Linked DNA regions of Geobacillus stearothermophilus ATCC 12980. The protein of the gene in region 1 binds, or shares a complex with, the protein of each later gene. Links are inferred from orthologs where the notes say so. Each region holds a gene or a part of one and is shown on either strand. Other genes may lie near its edges.

Evidence for each region.
Region 2: the proteins of rpsG (region 1) and tig are in contact, whole or in part, in a crystal structure (PDB 3GTY), measured with the Thermotoga maritima proteins. The link is inferred for Geobacillus stearothermophilus ATCC 12980 from one-to-one orthologs. Residues at the interface, in WP_004081843.1 of Thermotoga maritima: Lys34, Lys52, Lys55, Glu59, Arg62, Gln63, Glu66, Asn67, Lys69, Val71, Arg95, Ala109, Lys110, Lys111, Gly112, Arg113, Pro114, Glu117, Glu121, Ile124, Ala125, Tyr127, Asn128, Asn129, Thr130, Gly131, Lys135, Asp139, Arg142, Met143; in WP_004081061.1 of Thermotoga maritima: Glu122, Val124, Val129, Leu130, Tyr133, Glu188, Gly259, Ile262, Tyr263, Glu266, Ser270, Glu273, Gln274, Glu277, Arg308, Gln311, Ile312, Ser315, Tyr316, Glu325, Arg329, Arg336, Leu363, Phe366, Trp367, Arg373, Leu377, Arg381, Leu384, Glu387.

The regions. Positions count from the first base shown.
Region 1 is NZ_CP128494.1:122,043-132,955, reverse strand. Bases 7,975-10,913 are described here. They hold rpsG (30S ribosomal protein S7), read right to left. Parts: upstream 9,710-10,913; coding sequence 9,239-9,709; downstream 7,975-9,238. Other genes in these bases: rpoC (DNA-directed RNA polymerase subunit beta'), read right to left, coding at 10,648-10,913; QSJ10_RS00625 (50S ribosomal protein L7ae-like protein), read right to left, coding at 10,262-10,510; rpsL (30S ribosomal protein S12), read right to left, coding at 9,749-10,171; fusA (elongation factor G), read right to left, coding at 7,975-9,069. Also shown: rplN (50S ribosomal protein L14), read right to left, coding at 1-262; rpsQ (30S ribosomal protein S17), read right to left, coding at 311-574; rpmC (50S ribosomal protein L29), read right to left, coding at 597-797; rplP (50S ribosomal protein L16), read right to left, coding at 797-1,222; rpsC (30S ribosomal protein S3), read right to left, coding at 1,225-1,881; rplV (50S ribosomal protein L22), read right to left, coding at 1,885-2,226; rpsS (30S ribosomal protein S19), read right to left, coding at 2,245-2,523; rplB (50S ribosomal protein L2), read right to left, coding at 2,557-3,387; rplW (50S ribosomal protein L23), read right to left, coding at 3,415-3,702; rplD (50S ribosomal protein L4), read right to left, coding at 3,702-4,325; rplC (50S ribosomal protein L3), read right to left, coding at 4,355-4,996; rpsJ (30S ribosomal protein S10), read right to left, coding at 5,017-5,325; tuf (elongation factor Tu), read right to left, coding at 5,675-6,862; more of fusA, read right to left, coding at 6,991-7,974.
Region 2 is NZ_CP128494.1:2,077,686-2,086,566, reverse strand. The notes cover bases 530-3,386. They hold tig (trigger factor), read left to right. Parts: upstream 530-1,243; coding sequence 1,244-2,530; downstream 2,531-3,386. Other genes in these bases: clpX (ATP-dependent protease ATP-binding subunit ClpX), read left to right, coding at 2,760-3,386; QSJ10_RS11320 (tetratricopeptide repeat protein), read left to right, coding at 530-1,079. In the rest of the region: more of QSJ10_RS11320, read left to right, coding at 99-529; more of clpX, read left to right, coding at 3,387-4,025; ATP-dependent protease LonB, read left to right, coding at 4,169-5,842; lon (endopeptidase La), read left to right, coding at 6,073-8,415; yihA (ribosome biogenesis GTP-binding protein YihA/YsxC), read left to right, coding at 8,412-8,881. UniProt on the Bacillus subtilis protein: Involved in protein export. Acts as a chaperone by maintaining the newly synthesized protein in an open conformation. Functions as a peptidyl-prolyl cis-trans isomerase.

The DNA.
Region 1 (10,913 bases):
GGATGATGACGCAGGCGTTCTCGTCAAAACGGATATATGAACCGTCCGGACGGCGCACCCCGCGTTTTGTGCGGACGACCACCGCTTTTACGACTTGACCTTTTTTAACAACGCCACCTGGCGTCGCATCTTTAACCGTAGCGACAACAACATCGCCGATGTTCGCATAGCGGCGGCCCGAGCCTCCGAGCACTTTAATGACAAGCACTTCGCGTGCGCCAGAGTTATCAGCTACTTTTAAGCGAGATTCTTGTTGAATCATCGACGAAACCTCCTTTCGGACTTATCTCCCCGAACTGGAATGAAATGATTACAGAACAACTGCTTTTTCAACGATCTCGACGAGGCGGAATCGTTTCGTTGCCGACAGCGGGCGGGTTTCCATGATTTTGACGATGTCGCCCACTTTCGCTTCGTTATGTTCGTCATGCGCTTTATATTTTTTCGAATATTTCACGCGCTTGCCGTATAACGGATGTTTTTTGTACGTTTCAACCAAAACGGTAATCGTTTTGTCCATTTTGTCTGATACGACCCGTCCGACGTACACTTTTCGTTGATTGCGTTCGCTCATTCCGCAAACCTCCTCTCAAACATTATTTATTGGCAGCGAGCTCACGTTCACGAATGATCGTTTTCATACGGGCGATGTCTTTGCGCACTTGGCGGATGCGCGCCGTGTTTTCGAGTTGGCCCGTCGCCAGCTGGAAGCGAAGGTTGAACAACTCTTCCTTCAACGCTTTAATTTTTTGTTCGATTTCGGCAGTGGTTAACTCACGGATTTCTTTCGCTTTCATTACGCCTCACCACCAGTTTCTTCACGTTTTACGAATTTGCATTTGATCGGAAGTTTGTGAGAAGCCAAACGCAACGCTTCACGTGCCACTTCCTCGGAAACACCGCCCACTTCAAACATCACTTTGCCTGGTTTGACAACGGCAACCCAGCCTTCCGGAGCCCCTTTACCGGAACCCATCCGCACTTCAAGCGGTTTCGCTGTGTATGGCTTCGAAGGGAAAATGCGAATCCATACTTTTCCGCCCCGTCTCATGTAGCGGGTCATTGCCCGACGGGCGGCCTCAATTTGCCGGTTCGTAATCCAAGCCGATTCCAGCGCTTGCAGGCCGAATTCACCAAAATGAACTTCCGTACCGCCTTTGGCGCGGCCTTTCATCCGTCCGCGATGTTCACGGCGATATTTGACGCGTTTTGGCATTAACATGATTATTTTCCTCCTTCCTCAGCTTTTTTCTTTGTCGGAAGGACTTCCCCACGGTAAATCCATACTTTCACGCCGATTTTTCCGTACGTCGTATCGGCTTCTGCCGTCGCATAGTCAATGTCAGCGCGCAGCGTATGGAGTGGAACCGTCCCTTCGCTGTAATGTTCCGAACGTGCAATCTCTGCACCGCCTAAGCGGCCGGACACCATCGTTTTGATCCCTTTCGCCCCGGCGCGCATCGCCCGTTGAATCGCTTGTTTTTGCGCCCGGCGGAACGATACGCGGTTTTCAAGCTGGCGGGCAATATTTTCCGCAACAAGTTTCGCATCCAAATCCGGTTTTTTGATTTCAACGATGTTGATGTGAACGCGTTTGCCGGTCAATTGCGTGAGCGCTTTGCGGAGCGCTTCCACTTCCGAACCGCCTTTCCCGATGACCATGCCCGGTTTCGCCGTATGGATCGTCACGTTGACGCGGTTGGCGGCGCGTTCAATCTCTACGCGGGAAACGGCTGCGTCCTGCAAACGTTTGTTGATGTATTCACGGATTTTTAAGTCCTCATGCACGAGGTCTGCATAGTCTTTTTCCGCATACCATCTCGATTCCCAGTCACGAATGATGCCGATGCGCAGACCGATCGGATTGACCTTTTGACCCACGGATTATCCCTCCTTCTTTTCTGACACGACGATTGTAATATGGCTTGTGCGTTTATTAATGGCGCTTGCCCGGCCCATCGCACGCGGACGGAAACGTTTCAACGTTGGACCTTCATCAACGTACGCTTGGGAAATGACCAAGTTGTTGACGTCCATGTCATAGTTGTGTTCAGCGTTGGCAACAGCCGATTTCAACACTTTTTCAATGATCGGGGAAGCCGCTTTTGGCGTGTGGCGCAAAATCGCGAATGCTTCGCCCACTTCCTTCCCACGGATCAAGTCAATGACTAAGCGCGCTTTACGAGGAGCGATGCGAACGGTTCTCGCAACAGCTTTAGCTTGCATATCCAGAACCTCCTCTCATTACCGTTTTGTTTTCTTGTCATCGCCAGCATGGCCGCGGAACGTGCGCGTCGGCGCAAATTCACCCAATTTGTGCCCGACCATGTCTTCTGTGATGTATACCGGTACATGTTTGCGGCCGTCATATACGGCGATCGTATGGCCGACAAACTGCGGGAAGATCGTCGAACGGCGAGACCATGTTTTGATCACTTGTTTTTGCCCAGTTTCATTGAGCTTTTCGATTTTTTTCATCAAATGTTCATCGCAAAACGGACCTTTTTTCAAGCTGCGACCCATAAGTGAACCTCCCTTCTGAATTGCGCTCGTTCATTATTTCTTACGGCGGCGAATGATGAATTTATCCGATTTGTTTTTCTTTTTGCGCGTTTTGTATCCGAGCGTCGGTTTGCCCCACGGCGTCATCGGCGACTTGCGTCCGATCGGTGCTTTCCCTTCACCACCGCCGTGCGGATGATCAACTGGGTTCATAACCGAACCTCGAACAGTCGGACGGATGCCTAACCAGCGAGCGCGCCCTGCTTTCCCGATGTTGACAAGTTCATGTTGCTCGTTGCCGACTTCACCGACAGTAGCGCGGCATTTGCCCAAAATCATGCGCACTTCGCCCGAAGCGAGGCGAACGATGACATATTTGCCTTCTTTCCCGAGCACTTGCGCCGACGTTCCGGCTGCACGCACCAATTGCCCGCCGCGGCCCGGCTTCAATTCGATGTTGTGGACAAGCGTACCGACCGGGATGTTTTCAAGCGGCAATGCATTCCCGATTTTAATGTCCGCATCCGGACCCGACATGATTTCCATGCCGACTTTTAAGTTTTTCGGCGCGATGATGTACCGTTTTTCACCGTCTGCATAGTTGATGAGCGCGATGTTCGCCGAGCGGTTCGGATCGTACTCAATCGTAGCAACGCGTCCTGGAATTCCATCTTTGTCACGCTTAAAGTCGATGATCCGGTATTGACGCTTATGACCCCCGCCTTGATGGCGAACGGTAATTTTCCCTTGGTTGTTGCGGCCTGCTTTTTTCTTTAATGGAGCAAGCAGCGATTTTTCCGGCTGGTCTGTCGTGATCTCCGAGAAATCAAGCACCGTCATGCCGCGACGGCCGTTCGATGTCGGTTTGTATTTTTTAATCGCCATCGGAATGTCCCTCCTTCGCTTTTAGTCTTACACTTCAAACAGTTCGATTTCTTTGCTGTCTGGCGTCAGCGTAACGATCGCTTTGCGGCGGCGGTTCGTATAGCCGCTGTAGCGGCCGACGCGTTTAAATTTCCCTTTATAGTTCATGATGTTGACTTTCTCGACTTTGACGCCAAAAATTTTCTCGACCGCGTCTTTCACTTCCGTTTTGTTCGCTTTGACGTCGACCTCAAACGTATATTTCTTTTGCCCGATCAAATTCATTGTGTTTTCCGTGATGATGGGGCGCTTAATAATGTCGCGAGGGTCTTTCATTATGCAAGCACCTCCTCTACTTTCTCCACGGCCGCCTTCGTAATGACGAGCTTATCGTGGTTTAACACGTCAAGCACGTTGATGCCGTTGGCTGGAACGACTTTGACGCCCGGGATGTTGCGCGCCGACAAATATACATTCTCATTGAGTTCGTCGGTCACAATGAGTGCTTTCCGATCCACCGAGAGATTGTTTAAAATTTTGACCATTTCCTTCGTCTTCGGTGCTTCAAGCGACAATTGGTCCAGTACCACGATGTCGTTTTCGAGCACTTTTGAAGACAATGCCGATTTGATCGCTAAACGACGGACTTTTTTCGGCAATTTGTAGCTGTAGCTGCGCGGAACCGGACCAAAGACCGTGCCGCCGCCGCGCCATTGCGGAGCGCGAATCGAACCTTGGCGGGCGCGTCCTGTCCCTTTTTGACGCCACGGTTTGCGGCCGCCGCCGCTCACTTCCGCGCGGTTTTTCGTTTTGTGCGTTCCTTGGCGCATCGAGGCGCGCTGCATAATGACAGCTTCGAACAATACGTGTTTATTCGGTTCAATCCCAAAAACGGCATCGTTCAGCTCGATTTCTCCGACTGTCTGCCCGTTTTGGTTATATAATGCTACTTTTGGCATTACGTAGTTCCTCCTTTCTCGGCCAAATGTTATTTCGCCTTCGCTTTCGCTTTAACGGCGCTTTTTACGATCACTAATCCTTTTCTCGGGCCCGGTACGTTCCCTTTGATGAGCAACAAGTTACGTTCCGGATCGACCTTGACAATTTTCAAGTTTTGAATCGTCACACGCTCGCCGCCCATGCGTCCCGGCAAGTTTTTCGTTTTGAATACGCGGTTTGGCGCGATGGCACCCATCGAACCCGGGCGACGATGATAGCGAGAGCCGTGAGCCATTGGCCCGCGCGACTGGCCATGGCGCTTAATGGCCCCTTGGAACCCTTTCCCCTTGGAAATGCCTGTGACATCGACGATGTCGCCTTCGCTGAAAATGTCCACTTTTACTTCTTGGCCAACTTCATACTCATTGATGTTGGCGCCGCGAATTTCACGAATGAAGCGCTTAGGTGCCGTGTTTGCTTTGGCAGCATGGCCAATTTGCGGTTTGTTGGCGCGTTTTTCGCTAATATCTTCAAACCCTAATTGGATCGCTTCATAACCGTCGTTTTCGATCGTTTTCTTTTGCAACACGACGTTTGGCGTTGCATGGATGACAGTAACCGGAATCAAATCGCCATTTTCCGCAAATATTTGCGTCATACCGATTTTTCTGCCTAAGATTCCCTTCGTCATTCGTCACACCTCCTAATCGATTAAAGTTTAATTTCAATATCAACGCCCGACGGCAAATCCAGCCGCATCAACGAATCAACCGTTTGCGGAGTCGGATTGATAATGTCAATTAAACGTTTGTGTGTCCGCATTTCGAATTGTTCACGAGAGTCTTTGTACTTGTGAACGGCACGCAAAATCGTATAGACCGTTCTTTCCGTCGGCAGCGGGATCGGCCCCGACACTTTCGCCCCAGAACGTTTTGCCGTTTCGACGATTTTCTCTGCCGATTGATCTAAAATTCGATGATCATAAGCCTTTAAACGAATACGGATTTTTTCTTTTGCCATTTTGGTTTCCCTCCTTCTTCGCCTATTTTGAAAATAGACTTCTCCATGGAAATTTCCTGCACACCGCCGTGGCAAAGCGGCCGGGTGTGTCAGCAACCTTCCACTTCATCGCAGTCAAAGACCAACATTTGATATTATACTCGTATGTAAGCGAGATTGCAAGTGATTTCTTCGCTTTTCCCACACTTCCTCATTATACATAGCGGCCGCCTCATTTTCAACAAGACACCCAAACGGTGAAGTTTGGCAAAGCCGCGTCAAAGATTGAAAGAACGGTGATGAATAGGATTCTCTGGCAGCCAGGATAAAGAAAAAGGATGTCCAACGATTGGACATCCTTTTTTCTTGATTACTCGATGATTTCCGATACGGAACCAGCGCCAACTGTACGGCCGCCTTCACGGATCGAGAATTTCGTTCCTTCCTCGATCGCGATCGGCGCGATCAGCTCAACCGTCATCTCAACGTTGTCGCCAGGCATAACCATTTCAACGCCTTCCGGAAGCGTGATGATGCCTGTTACGTCCGTTGTGCGGAAGTAGAATTGCGGACGATAGTTCGAGAAGAACGGAGTATGGCGTCCGCCTTCCTCTTTCGTCAGAACGTAAACTTGTGCTTTAAATTTCGTATGCGGCGTGATTGAGCCCGGTTTTGCCAATACTTGGCCACGCTCAACTTCGTCGCGCGATACACCGCGGAGAAGCGCACCGATGTTGTCTCCAGCTTCTGCTTGGTCAAGAAGTTTACGGAACATTTCAACACCCGTAACCGTCGTGGCTTTCGGCTCGTCAGAAAGACCGATGATTTCAACCGGGTCACCGACTTTGAGCGTACCACGCTCAACACGGCCCGTCGCAACCGTACCACGGCCTGTGATCGAGAAAACGTCCTCAATCGGCATCATGAACGGTTTGTCAACTTCACGTTGCGGAGTCGGGATGTACTCATCAACCGCGTTCATCAATTCAATGATTTTTTCTTCCCATTTCGGATCGCCTTCGAGCGCTTTTAATGCCGAACCTTTGATAACCGGCACTTCATCGCCCGGGAAGTCGTATTCAGAGAGAAGGTCGCGAACTTCCATTTCAACGAGTTCAAGCAATTCTTCGTCGTCCACCATGTCGCATTTGTTCAAGAAAACAACGATGTACGGAACGCCGACTTGGCGGGAGAGAAGAATGTGTTCGCGCGTTTGCGGCATCGGACCGTCAGCTGCCGATACAACAAGGATTGCACCGTCCATTTGCGCTGCGCCCGTGATCATGTTTTTGACGTAGTCAGCGTGGCCCGGGCAGTCAACGTGCGCGTAGTGACGAGCCTCTGTTTCATACTCGACGTGGGCCGTCGAAATCGTGATCCCGCGTTCACGCTCTTCCGGAGCTGCGTCGATTTGGTCGTACGCTTTTGCTTCGGCTTTCCCTTGTTTCGCAAGAACCGTCGTGATCGCAGCTGTCAGCGTCGTTTTCCCATGGTCAACGTGGCCGATCGTGCCAATGTTGACGTGCGGTTTCGTGCGCTCAAATTTCGCTTTAGCCATGAGAAAGATCCTCCTTAAAAGTAAAATATGAATTTGTATAGTTAGGTAAGTATAGGATGCTTGGGAACAAAATGTTCCCAAGTCTTACTTACATAAGTATTTATAGCGGAACTAGCAAGAGAAATCAATTATTCGCCTTTATTTTTTTTGATAATTTCATCGGCGATGTTTTTCGGAACTTCTTCGTAGTGATCAAATACCATCGAGAATGTTCCGCGCCCTTGCGTGTTCGAACGGAGCGATGTCGCATAACCGAACATTTCGGCCAGCGGTACCATCGCGCGCACGACTTGGGCATTCCCGCGCGCTTCCATCCCTTCAACGCGACCGCGGCGAGACGTGATGTCACCCATAATGTCGCCGAGGTATTCCTCAGGGATGACAACTTCGACTTTCATGATCGGCTCAAGGAGAACCGGATCACACTTCGTCGCGGCGTTTTTCAGCGCCAATGAAGCGGCGATTTTGAACGCCATTTCACTCGAGTCGACGTCGTGGTACGATCCGTCGAACAGTTTCGCTTTAATGTCGACGATCGGATAGCCAGCTAAGACGCCATTTTGCATCGCTTCTTCCAAACCAGCTTGGACGGCCGGCACATACTCTTTCGGAACGACACCGCCGACAATGGCGTTTTCGAATTCGAAGCCTTTGCCGCGTTCGTTCGGCGAGAATTCGATCCAAACGTGACCGTATTGACCGCGGCCGCCGGACTGGCGAACGAATTTGCCTTCGACTTGGGCCGATTTGCGGAACGTTTCGCGGTAAGCAACTTGCGGCGCGCCGACGTTCGCCTCAACTTTGAACTCACGGCGCATCCGGTCAACGATGATGTCAAGATGCAGCTCGCCCATCCCGGAAATGATCGTTTGCCCTGTTTCCGGGTCGGTGTGAGCGCGGAACGTCGGGTCTTCTTCTTGCAATTTTTGCAGCGCTTGACCCATTTTGTCTTGGTCTGCTTTCGATTTCGGTTCGATCGCGACCGAAATAACCGGCTCTGGGAACTGCATCGATTCTAGGATGACGAGGTTTTTCTCATCACATAGAGTATCGCCGGTTGTCGTATCTTTTAAACCTACTGCTGCCGCAATGTCGCCGGCGTATACTTTCGAGATTTCCTCCCGATGGTTGGCGTGCATTTGCAGCAAGCGGCCGATCCGTTCGCGTTTGCGTTTCGTCGAGTTCATGACGTACGAACCGGAATCGAGCGTTCCCGAGTATACGCGGAAGAACGTCAATTTCCCGACATACGGGTCGGTCATAATTTTGAATGCCAGCGCCGCAAACGGAGCGTCGTCGCGCGCTTCACGCGTTACTTCTTCTTCCGTATCCGGAATCACCCCGCGGATGGGCGGAATGTCTACCGGAGACGGCAAGTAGTCGACAACGCCGTCAAGAAGCAGCTGAACACCTTTGTTTTTAAAAGCCGAGCCGCAGAAGACCGGGAAGAATTCAACGCTGATCGTCGCCTTGCGGATGGCGGCTTTCAGCTCTTCTTTCGTGATCTCTTCGCCTTCCAAATATTTCATCATTAATTCTTCATCCAGCTCAGCGACCGCCTCAACCAACTTGTTATGGTACTCTTCTGCCATATCGCGATATTCTTCCGGAATCTCAATGCGCTCAATGTTTTTGCCGAGCTCATCGTGGTAATGGTATGCACACATTTCAACCAAGTCGATAATGCCAGAGAACTGGTCTTCAGCGCCGATCGGCAGCTGCACCGGGTGAGCGTTTGCTTGCAAGCGGTCATGGAGCGTTTTCACCGCATACAAGAAGTCCGCACCAATCTTGTCCATTTTGTTGACGAACACGATCCGCGGAACGCCATACGTCGTCGCTTGGCGCCAAACCGTTTCCGTTTGCGGCTCTACACCTGACTGCGCGTCTAAAACCGTGATAGCTCCATCCAATACGCGCAACGAACGTTCAACCTCAACCGTGAAGTCGACGTGCCCCGGCGTATCGATGATGTTGATGCGGTGGCCTTTCCATTGTGCCGTTGTCGCCGCCGACGTGATCGTGATCCCGCGCTCTTGCTCTTGCTCCATCCAGTCCATCGTGGCTGCGCCTTCATGCACTTCCCCGATTTTATGAACACGGCCGGTATAGAACAAGATCCGTTCGGTCGTCGTCGTCTTCCCGGCGTCAATGTGCGCCATGATCCCGATGTTGCGAGTATTTTCCAAGGAGAACTGTCTTGCCATAGTGGTTATTTTCTCCTTCCTTCAAAATAAAATAGATAGATGGCGCCGCCATCCTCTTGTTCTGCAAAGAAATGATCGCGCACGCGGCCAAAAAGCCGAAATATGTAGGAAGATAGGTGAATAGGCCGTCGATTGTGCCTTTTCACCTATTCCTTTCAAGCAGCTATTCTTACCAGCGGTAGTGGGCAAACGCTTTGTTCGCTTCGGCCATTTTGTGCGTATCTTCGCGTTTTTTCACCGCTGCGCCCGTGTTGTTGGCAGCATCCATAATTTCGTTCGCCAAGCGTTCTTCCATCGTTTTCTCTCCGCGAAGGCGGGCGTATTGCACAAGCCAGCGCAATCCGAGGGAGACGCGGCGATCTGGACGGACTTCGACCGGAACTTGGTAGTTCGCTCCGCCGACGCGGCGAGCGCGCACTTCCAACACCGGCATCACGTTTTTCAGCGCTTGCTCAAACACTTCCATTGGATCTTTACCCGTTCGTTCACGAATAATATCAAAGGCAGTGTAAAGAATTTTTTGCGCTTTTGATTTTTTTCCGTCGATCATAATTTTATTGATCAAACGGGTAACAAGTTTTGAATTGTAAATTGGGTCTGGCAATACGTCACGTTTAGCAACAGGGCCTCTACGTGGCATAGTTTTTCCTCCCTTCAGGAAAACATTCTCTTCACTTCATTACTTTTTCGCTGCTTTTGGTTTTTTCGCACCGTATTTCGAACGACCTTGCATCCGGTTGGCAACGCCAGCCGTATCAAGCGCACCGCGGATGATATGGTAGCGCACCCCTGGCAAGTCTTTAACACGTCCGCCGCGGATCAGCACAACGCTGTGTTCTTGCAAGTTATGGCCGATCCCCGGGATGTAAGCCGTTACCTCGATCCCGTTCGTCAGACGGACACGGGCATATTTCCGAAGCGCCGAGTTCGGTTTTTTCGGCGTCATCGTGCCGACACGCGTGCAGACGCCACGTTTTTGCGGAGACGCCACGTTTGTTTGTTCTTTTTTGAAGCTGTTGTACCCTTTGTTCAACGCAGGGGATTTCGATTTAAATACTTTTTTCTCGCGTCCTTTGCGGACTAATTGGTTGATTGTAGGCATGAAAAAGTTCCTCCTTTCACATGTATCGTTTAAGCCCACATATCCAGGTGGTTCATCATGTATGCAAACAAAGGTTTAAAGGCAAACTGGTCAACGGAGAATCGCCACCGCAGCCGCGCCGACTTGGATTTTGCATGCTTTGCCGAGCTTTTTCATCGAGTCGACTTTCGTGACCGGCACGTTCGCTTCATTGGCAGCAGCGGTCACTTTTTCGATAATCGGCAAATCGGCATCTTCCGCTACGATCACTTCCGTTACTTTCCCTTCCTTTAAAGCCCTTATCGTTTGTTTGGTTCCAATGACGATTTTCCCAGCCTGCAATACTTTTTCATAAGACATGTAACATATCCTCCAAAGTACCAGGTTGTTGGAACACCTTTATTAGACTACCATTTTCTTTGTTCATTGTCAACTGGATTTTTTTCATCAAGGACCGGCCGGTCAAAGGTTGCCTTGAACCGACCGATCTCTACTTTTTACTTCGATGGAACCGTATCGCCAGCCGTTTCCTTCTTGACGGCAGGTTTTACTTTTCGATAGCGGGCCATGCCCGTTCCGGCTGGGACAAGTTTGCCGATAATGACGTTTTCTTTCAAGCCGAGCAGCTCATCCCGCTTCCCTTTGATGGCGGCGTCGGTCAGGACGCGCGTCGTTTCTTGGAACGAAGCCGCGGACAAGAACGAATCCGTTTCAAGCGACGCTTTCGTAATACCCAGCAGCACCGGGCGGGCTGTCGCCGGTC
Region 2 (8,881 bases), 2.0 Mb from region 1 along the record:
TGGCAAACAAGCGGTTTGTGTTACCCAGCAAGGCGCGGGTTGTTTCGCTAGGGAAAACTTGTTACACTGATGGTAAATGCAAATGGGAGCGGGCGAAGATGACCGGGAAAAAAGGAAAAATCATCATGTTTCCGCAAACGAAAGAACGACTGATGGAAGAAGCGTTTGCGGCGCTTGAAGCGAAACGCTACAAAGAAGCGCTCCGCTTTTTGCGCGCTGCTGAACAGCTTGGCGACCACAGTTTTCCTGTTCGCCTTGGGCTGGCTGTCTGTTGCTATGAGCTTGGAGACTACGATGAGGCGGAGTGGCGCCTCGCCGCCTTACTTGACGAACAGCCGAACAACAGCGATCTGTTGCAAATGTATCTCGCTGTGCTGCTGCAAACGAATCGATACAGCAAGGCGGAAACGGTGATCCGCGCCGCCTTGCGCCATCCGTCGCTATCCGCTTCGTTGCGCGAACAGCTTCATCAGCTGCTCCGGTTTAGTGAAAAAATGAATGCCCGCACGCTTCCGCCCGCGGAGTGGAAGCGGGTGAGACGGCTGCTTGAGTCCGGGGACATTGCTGAGCAGCTGCAACTGATTAAACAACTGGAAAAAGAAGACATCGAGCCGGTGCTGCCGTTGCTCAAGCAATATTTACGCGCACCGGAAAAAAGCCCGATGGCGAAAACGATGCTCCTTCGCCTGTTGACAGGGAAGCAAGTCAACGAAACGGTGACGGTTGAGAAATTTGGCCGTTGCATGGAGGTCGTCCCGTCAGCGTTGGACGAACAGACGGAAACGGAATTTGCTTCATCGCTGCTGGGTCGGCTTGAACAGCAGCTCGCGGCGGAAAGCCCGAGTTTGTATGAAACGGCGGCGGACATTTGGCTTCGCTATGCATATGTGTTGTACCCGTTTCCGCCAGAGCCGGCGGATGCAGCGGCCTGGCTTGCTGCTCTCCATTGGATGGCGAGCCGGTTTTTAGGCTTGGATGCTGACGCGACCGCCTTGGCCGACCGCTACGGTGTGGAGGCGGCGGAGATGGAAACGCTTTGCCAAAATCTATACGAAATAGAGGAACTTTCCTCCCTCTAATGGCTAGTTCTCTGTTGAAACATGGCTGTTGTATGTTATAATATAGTGGCTGTGCTATGTATCTGTTTTCGCATACTTGTCTACATAATTGGGCATCATAAAAAGATATGGACAAGCGGAGTGCGCTATGGTCCGAGCAATGATTTCAGGTGGAGGGAACAAGGATGTCAGTCAAATGGGAAAAACTTGGAGGGAACGAAGGCGTATTGACCGTTGAGGTCGACGCCGAGCAAGTGAACAAAGGCTTGGATGCCGCATTTAAAAAAGTGGTGAAAAATATTGCGCTGCCGGGCTTCCGCAAAGGGAAAGTGCCGCGTGTCCTGTTTGAAAAACGGTTTGGCGTTGAGGCGCTCTATCAAGACGCGCTCGATATTTTGCTGCCAGAGGCGTATGCCAAAGCCGTCGAAGAGGCAGGCATCGAACCGGTGTCAATGCCGGAGATTGACATTGAGCAAATGGAAAAAGGCAAAAGCTTAATTTTCAAAGCGAAAGTGACCGTAAAGCCGGAAGTGAAGCTCGGTCAATACAAAGGGCTTGAAGTGGAAAAAATGGATACAACCGTGACGGACGAAGATGTCGAAAACGAATTGAAACGTTTGCAAGAAAATTACGCCGAACTTGTCGTGAAAGAAGACGGGACGGTGGAAAACGGCGATACGGTCGTCATCGATTTCGAAGGGGTTGTCGACGGCGAGCCGTTTGAAGGCGGCAAGGCGGAAAACTATTCGCTCGAAATCGGTTCAGGCACCTTTATCCCGGGGTTTGAAGAACAGCTTGTCGGTATGAAAGCCGGCGAAGAAAAAGAAATTCAAGTGACGTTCCCGGAAGAATACCACGCTGAGCAGCTGGCCGGCAAACCGGCGACGTTCAAAGTGAAAGTGCATGAAGTGAAAGCGAAGCAATTGCCGGCTTTGGATGACGAGTTTGCGAAAGACGTCGATGAAGAAGTTGAAACGCTTGACGAACTGAAAGCGAAAATCCGCGCCCGTCTGGAAGAAGCGAAAAAGAATGAAGCGGAAACGGCGTTGCGCAATGCGGTCGTCGAAAAAGCGGCTGCCAATGCGGAAATCGATATTCCGGCTGTCATGGTGCAAAACGAGACGGACCGGATGCTTCGCGAATTTGATCAACGACTGCAAATGCAAGGGCTGAACTTGCAGCTGTACTATCAATTCTCAGGTCAGGATGAAGCGGCGTTGCGTGAGCAAATGAAAGAAGACGCCGAAAAACGGGTGCGTGCGGCCTTGACGCTCGAAGCGATCGCCAAAGCAGAAAACATCGAGGTAACCGATGAAGAGGTGGAGGAAGAACTCCAAAAAATGGCGGAAGCCTACAACTTGAGCGTGGACAAGTTAAAAGAGCTGCTCGGCAGCTTGGATGGCGTCAAAGAAGATTTAAAATGGCGGAAAACGATCGATTTTCTTGTGGAGCACAGCACGGTTGCGGCATAATAATAAAGGTAGAAGGAACAAGGCGCGAGACGTTCGTGCCTTGTTCTTTATCTCAGTCATTGGCGCCTGGAGGTGATTTTTCAAACTTTTCTAATACATCACGGGTTTTTCATTCGCTTTTTTTGACGCATGTATGGTAAAATAGCGAATACATAAGTTTTTTGCAACATGGGATGGCGAGACATGATACATAACGCAGGTGCGATTTTGTTAGCAAGGGGTGAATGACATGTTTAAATTTAATGATGAAAAAGGGCAGCTAAAGTGTTCGTTTTGCGGCAAAACGCAAGACCAAGTGCGCAAGCTCGTCGCCGGCCCGGGCGTTTACATTTGTGATGAATGCATTGAATTGTGCACGGAGATCGTCGAGGAAGAGCTTGGAAACGAGGAAGAATTTGAATTTAAAGACGTGCCGAAGCCGATGGAGATCAGGGAAATTTTAGATGAATACGTCATCGGCCAAGATGACGCGAAAAAATCGCTCGCCGTTGCGGTTTACAACCATTATAAACGGATCAATTCCGGCAGCAAAATCGATGATGTCGAGCTGTCGAAAAGCAACATTTTGATGATCGGACCGACCGGGAGCGGGAAAACGCTGCTGGCGCAAACATTGGCGCGCATTTTAAACGTGCCGTTTGCCATCGCCGATGCGACATCGCTCACGGAGGCAGGCTATGTCGGCGAGGACGTCGAAAACATTTTGTTAAAGCTCATCCAAGCGGCCGATTATGATGTGGAACGGGCAGAAAAAGGCATTATTTATATCGATGAAATCGATAAAATCGCCCGTAAATCGGAAAACCCTTCCATCACCCGCGATGTTTCCGGTGAAGGGGTGCAACAGGCGCTGCTCAAAATTTTGGAGGGAACGATCGCCAGCGTTCCACCGCAGGGCGGCCGCAAACATCCGCATCAGGAGTTCATCCAAATCGACACAACGAACATTTTGTTCATTTGCGGCGGGGCGTTTGATGGCATCGAGCCGATCATTAAGCGCCGCCTCGGCAAAAAAGTGATCGGATTCGGTGCGGAAATGAACCAAGCCGATGTTGATGAGAAAAACTTGCTGTCGAAAGTGCTGCCGGAAGACTTGCTCAAGTTCGGGCTTATTCCGGAGTTCATCGGCCGTCTGCCGGTCATTACGACGCTTGAGCCGCTTGACGAACAGGCGTTGATCGATATTTTGACGAAGCCGAAAAACGCGATCGTGAAACAATACCAAAAAATGCTGGAGCTTGACGGCGTTGAACTCGAGTTTGAAGAAGCGGCGCTCCGGGAAATCGCGAAAAGAGCGATTGAGCGGAAAACGGGCGCGCGCGGCCTTCGCTCGATCATCGAAGGCATTATGCTCGATGTGATGTTTGAGTTGCCGTCGCGCGAAGATGTGCAAAAGTGCATCATCACGCTCGACACGGTGCGCGGCACAAAGCCGCCGACGCTGATCCGTCATGACGGCACCGTCATCGAGCTGGAACGGAAAACATCTGCCTGATGGGAAAACCGCCTTTTTTCGGCGGTTTCTTTTTTTGCCGCCCATGCCCTTGGCGCCGGTCGGCGCTTTTTTTGTTTATTCCCGCCCGTTCGCGGAGATACTATCATACTACATACCATCTAAAGGCAGGAGGATATCGGGGCATGGATTGGACGAACATCGTACTGGTCATCCAGCTGTTTTTCGGGGTCATCATCGGCCTTTATTTTTGGAATTTGCTAAGAGGGCAACGTGTGCAAAAAGTTTCGATTGATAAGGAGTCGCGCAAAGAGATGGAACAGCTCCGCAAGCTGCGTTCGATTTCGCTCACCGAGCCGCTGGCGGAAAAAGTGCGGCCGAAAAGTTTTGACGATATCGTCGGTCAGGAAGACGGCATCAAGGCGTTAAAAGCTGCTTTATGCGGCCCCAACCCGCAGCATGTCATCATTTACGGCCCCCCTGGCGTCGGCAAGACGGCAGCTGCTCGGCTCGTGCTTGAGGAAGCGAAAAAAAATCCGCTCTCCCCGTTTAAGAAAAATGCGGTGTTCGTGGAGCTTGACGCGACGACGGCGCGTTTTGACGAGCGCGGCATTGCCGATCCGCTCATCGGTTCGGTGCACGACCCGATTTACCAAGGGGCCGGGGCGATGGGGCAAGCCGGCATTCCCCAGCCGAAGCAAGGGGCGGTGACGAACGCCCACGGCGGCGTTTTATTCATCGACGAAATCGGCGAGCTTCATCCGATCCAAATGAACAAGCTGCTGAAAGTGCTTGAGGACCGGAAAGTATTTTTTGAAAGCGCCTATTACAGCAAAGAAAATCTGCAAATCCCAAGCCATATTCACGATATTTTCCAAAATGGACTGCCGGCTGATTTCCGTCTTGTCGGGGCGACGACGCGCACGCCGAACGAAATTCCTCCGGCCATTCGCTCTCGTTGCCTGGAAGTATTTTTCCGTGAATTGGACCAAGATGAGATCGCCCTCATCGCCAAAAAGGCGGCGGAAAAAATCCGCCTGAACGTGTCAGAAAGCGGCATTCGCCTGCTTGCTGCCTATGCGCGCAACGGGCGGGAGGCGGTGAACATGATGCAAATCGCCGCCGGTCTTGCCATTACGGAAAACCGCGACAAAATTTTGGATAAAGACATTGAATGGGTCATTCATTCAAGCCAAATGGCCCCGCGCTATGAAAAGAAAATTGCGTCCGCCCCGGCGGTCGGCGTCGTCAATGGCCTTGCCGTGTACGGCCCGAACACCGGCGCGCTTCTTGAAATTGAAGTGACCGCCTTGCCGGCGAAAGGAAAAGGGACGATCAACGTCACGGGCATTATTGAGGAAGAGAGCATCGGCAGCGCCGAAAAATCGGTGCGCCGCAAAAGCATGGCGCGCGGTTCAGCAGAAAACGTCATCACTGTGTTGCGGGCGATGGGCGTGCCGGCCGACCGTTACGACATTCATGTCAACTTCCCGGGCGGGGTGCCGGTTGACGGCCCTTCAGCCGGGGTGGCGATTGCAGTCGGCATTTATTCCGCCATTTACCAGCTTCCAGTCGATCATACGGTCGCGATGACCGGAGAAATCAGTATCCGTGGCTGCGTGAAACCGGTCGGCGGCGTGTTCGCCAAAATCAAAGCGGCCAAACAAGCTGGGGCGAAAAAAGTCATCATCCCGATTGAGAATATGCAATCGTTGCTAGGCGAAGTCAGCGGCATTCAAATCATCGCCGTCCGCCGCCTCGAGGAAGTGCTCGTCCATGTGTTCGACGAAGAGGCGCTCCGCCGCGGCTCCGTGCTGCTGCCAGCGGCTATGGACCGCTCGGAGAAAAAGCTCGTCTAGCCAAAGGAAACGGCGGCAAGGCGAACGATTGGCAACGAAAGCGGGCGATCCGCTCGCAACCGAGTCGGGCGGTTCGCCCGGCCTCTCTTTTATGTACGGCTTCGGCGCAAGCGGATCGTCGCTGAAGTCGGTTTTTCTTTGCATGCAGATGGAGCGCCGCGCGCTTTTTCGTTCGTCAAATTTTACAAACCCGGCTACCGTACTATACAATAAACGAATAGAAGCGAGAGATGGAGGTGTTCGGCGTGAACGGAAAGAAAAAGGAGACGGTCGTTCCGCTTTTGCCGCTGCGTGGGCTGCTCGTGTTTCCGACGATGGTGCTCCATTTGGATGTCGGGCGCGAGAAATCGGTCAAAGCGCTCGAACAAGCCATGGTTGAGGATCATATGATTTTGCTGACGTCGCAAAAAGACGTTGCCATCGACGAACCGGACATGGATGACTTATATAAAATGGGAACGATCGCGCGCGTCAAGCAACTTCTAAAACTCCCGAACGGCACGTTCCGCGTGCTTGTCGAAGGCGTCGCTCGGGCGCTCATTACGGAAGTGATCAGCGAGGAGCCGTACTTTCTCGTCAAAGTCGAAAAGTTTGCTGATCGGGCGGCGAAAGATTTAGAAGATGAGGCGCTCAAGCGGACGATGCTTGAATATTTCGAGCAGTACATAAACTTGTCCAAGCGGCTGTCGGTCGACATTTACGCCTCGATCGTCGACATCGATGAGCCGGGGCGAATGGCGGACATCATCGCCTCGCACTTGCCACTTAAGCTTGAGGAAAAACAGCGTATTTTAGAAACGATCGACGTGAAAGAGCGCCTCAATAAAATCATCCAAATTTTGCACAACGAAAAAGAAGTGCTCCAGCTTGAGAAAAAGATCAGCGCCCGCGTCAAGCAGTCGATGGAGCGGACGCAAAAAGAGTATTATTTGCGCGAGCAAATGAAGGCGATTCAAAAAGAGCTTGGCGAAAAAGAAGGAAAAACGGGCGAAGTCGAGGAGCTGAAAGAAAAAATCGAGGCGGCCGGCATGCCGGAGCATGTGAAACAAACGGCATTGAAGGAGCTTGACCGCTATGAAAAAATTCCGGCGACCTCAGCGGAAAGCACAGTCATTCGCAACTACCTCGATTGGCTCATCGCCTTGCCGTGGTCGAAAGAAACAGAAGACATCCACGACATTAAGCAGGCGGAAGCGATTTTAAACGAGGAGCATTACGGGCTCGATAAAGTGAAAGAACGGGTGCTTGAATTTTTATCTGTCAAACAGCTGACGAAATCGTTAAAAGGTCCGATTCTTTGCCTCGCCGGACCGCCGGGGGTCGGCAAAACGTCGCTCGCTCGCTCGATCGCCAAAGCGCTCGGCCGCCGCTTCGTCCGCGTTTCGCTCGGCGGCGTCCGCGACGAATCGGAAATTCGCGGCCATCGCCGCACGTATGTCGGCGCCATGCCGGGACGCATTATCCAAGGGATGAAAAAAGCAGGCACGATCAACCCCGTCTTCTTGCTTGATGAAATCGACAAAATGTCGAGTGATTTCCGTGGCGATCCATCGGCGGCCATGCTGGAGGTGCTTGACCCGGAGCAAAATCATACGTTCAGCGACCATTACATTGAAGAGCCGTACGATTTGTCGAAGGTAATGTTTATTGCGACTGCCAACTATTTGGCGGCGATTCCGCAGCCGCTGTTGGACCGGATGGAAGTGATTGAGATTCCGGGCTATACCGAAGTTGAAAAGCTCCATATTGCGAAGCGGCATTTGCTGCCGAAGCAGCTCGATGAGCACGGCTTGAAAAAAGCGGCGCTGCAAGTGCGCGATGATGCGATGCTTGCCATCATCCGCCATTATACGCGCGAAGCTGGAGTGCGGGAGCTGGAGCGACAGTTGGCGGCGATTTGCCGGAAGGCGGCCCGCCTCATTGTCTCCGGTGAGAAAAAACGGGTCGTCATCACAGAAAACAATCTCGAAGAATTTTTAGGAAAACGAAAATACCGCTATGGACAGGCGGAAGCGGAGGACCAGATCGGCGTGGCGACCGGTCTTGCGTACACCGCGTTTGGCGGCGATACGCTCGCCATTGAGGTGTCGCTCGCGAAAGGTAACGGCAAACTTGTGTTGACCGGAAAACTCGGCGATGTGATGAAAGAATCGGCGCAGGCGGCGTTCAGTTATGTTCGATCGCGCGCTGAGGAACTCGGCATCGATCCGAAATTCCATGAAATGTACGATATCCATATCCATGTCCCGGAGGGTGCGGTGCCAAAAGACGGGCCGTCTGCAGGCATTACGATCGCCACCGCACTCATTTCCGCGCTGACGGGCAAGCCGGTGAGCCGCTTTGTTGGCATGACCGGCGAAATTACGCTGCGCGGCAGGGTGCTTGCGATCGGAGGCTTGAAAGAGAAAACGTTAAGTGCCCACCGCGCCGGGCTGAAAACGGTCATTTTGCCAAAAGACAATGAAAAAGATTTAGCGGACATTCCGGAAACGGTGAAGCGCGACTTGCGCTTTGTGCTCGTCTCCCATCTCGATGAGGTGCTGCCGCACGCGCTGGTGGGGTGGAAGCGATGAATGTGAAGAAAGCAGAGCTTGTGACCAGTGCCGTCAAGCCGGAACAATATCCGGACGGCGGACGGCCAGAGGTGGCGCTCGCCGGCCGTTCGAACGTCGGCAAATCATCATTCATCAACAAAATGATCAACCGGAAAAACTTGGCGCGCACCTCCTCAAAGCCAGGGAAAACGCAAACGTTGAATTTTTATTTGATTAACGACTCGTTTTACTTTGTGGACGTGCCAGGTTATGGTTTCGCCCGCGTGTCGAAGCAGGAGCGGCAAAAATGGGGGAACATGATGGAGACGTACTTTACGACGCGCGAGGTGCTTAAGGCGGCGGTCCTGCTCGTTGATTTGCGCCATCCGCCGACGAAAGACGATGTGATGATGTACGAGTTTTTGAAACATTACGAGATCCCGGTGATCGTCATCGCGACGAAAGCGGATAAAGTGCCGCGCGGCAAGCATCAAAAACACGCGAA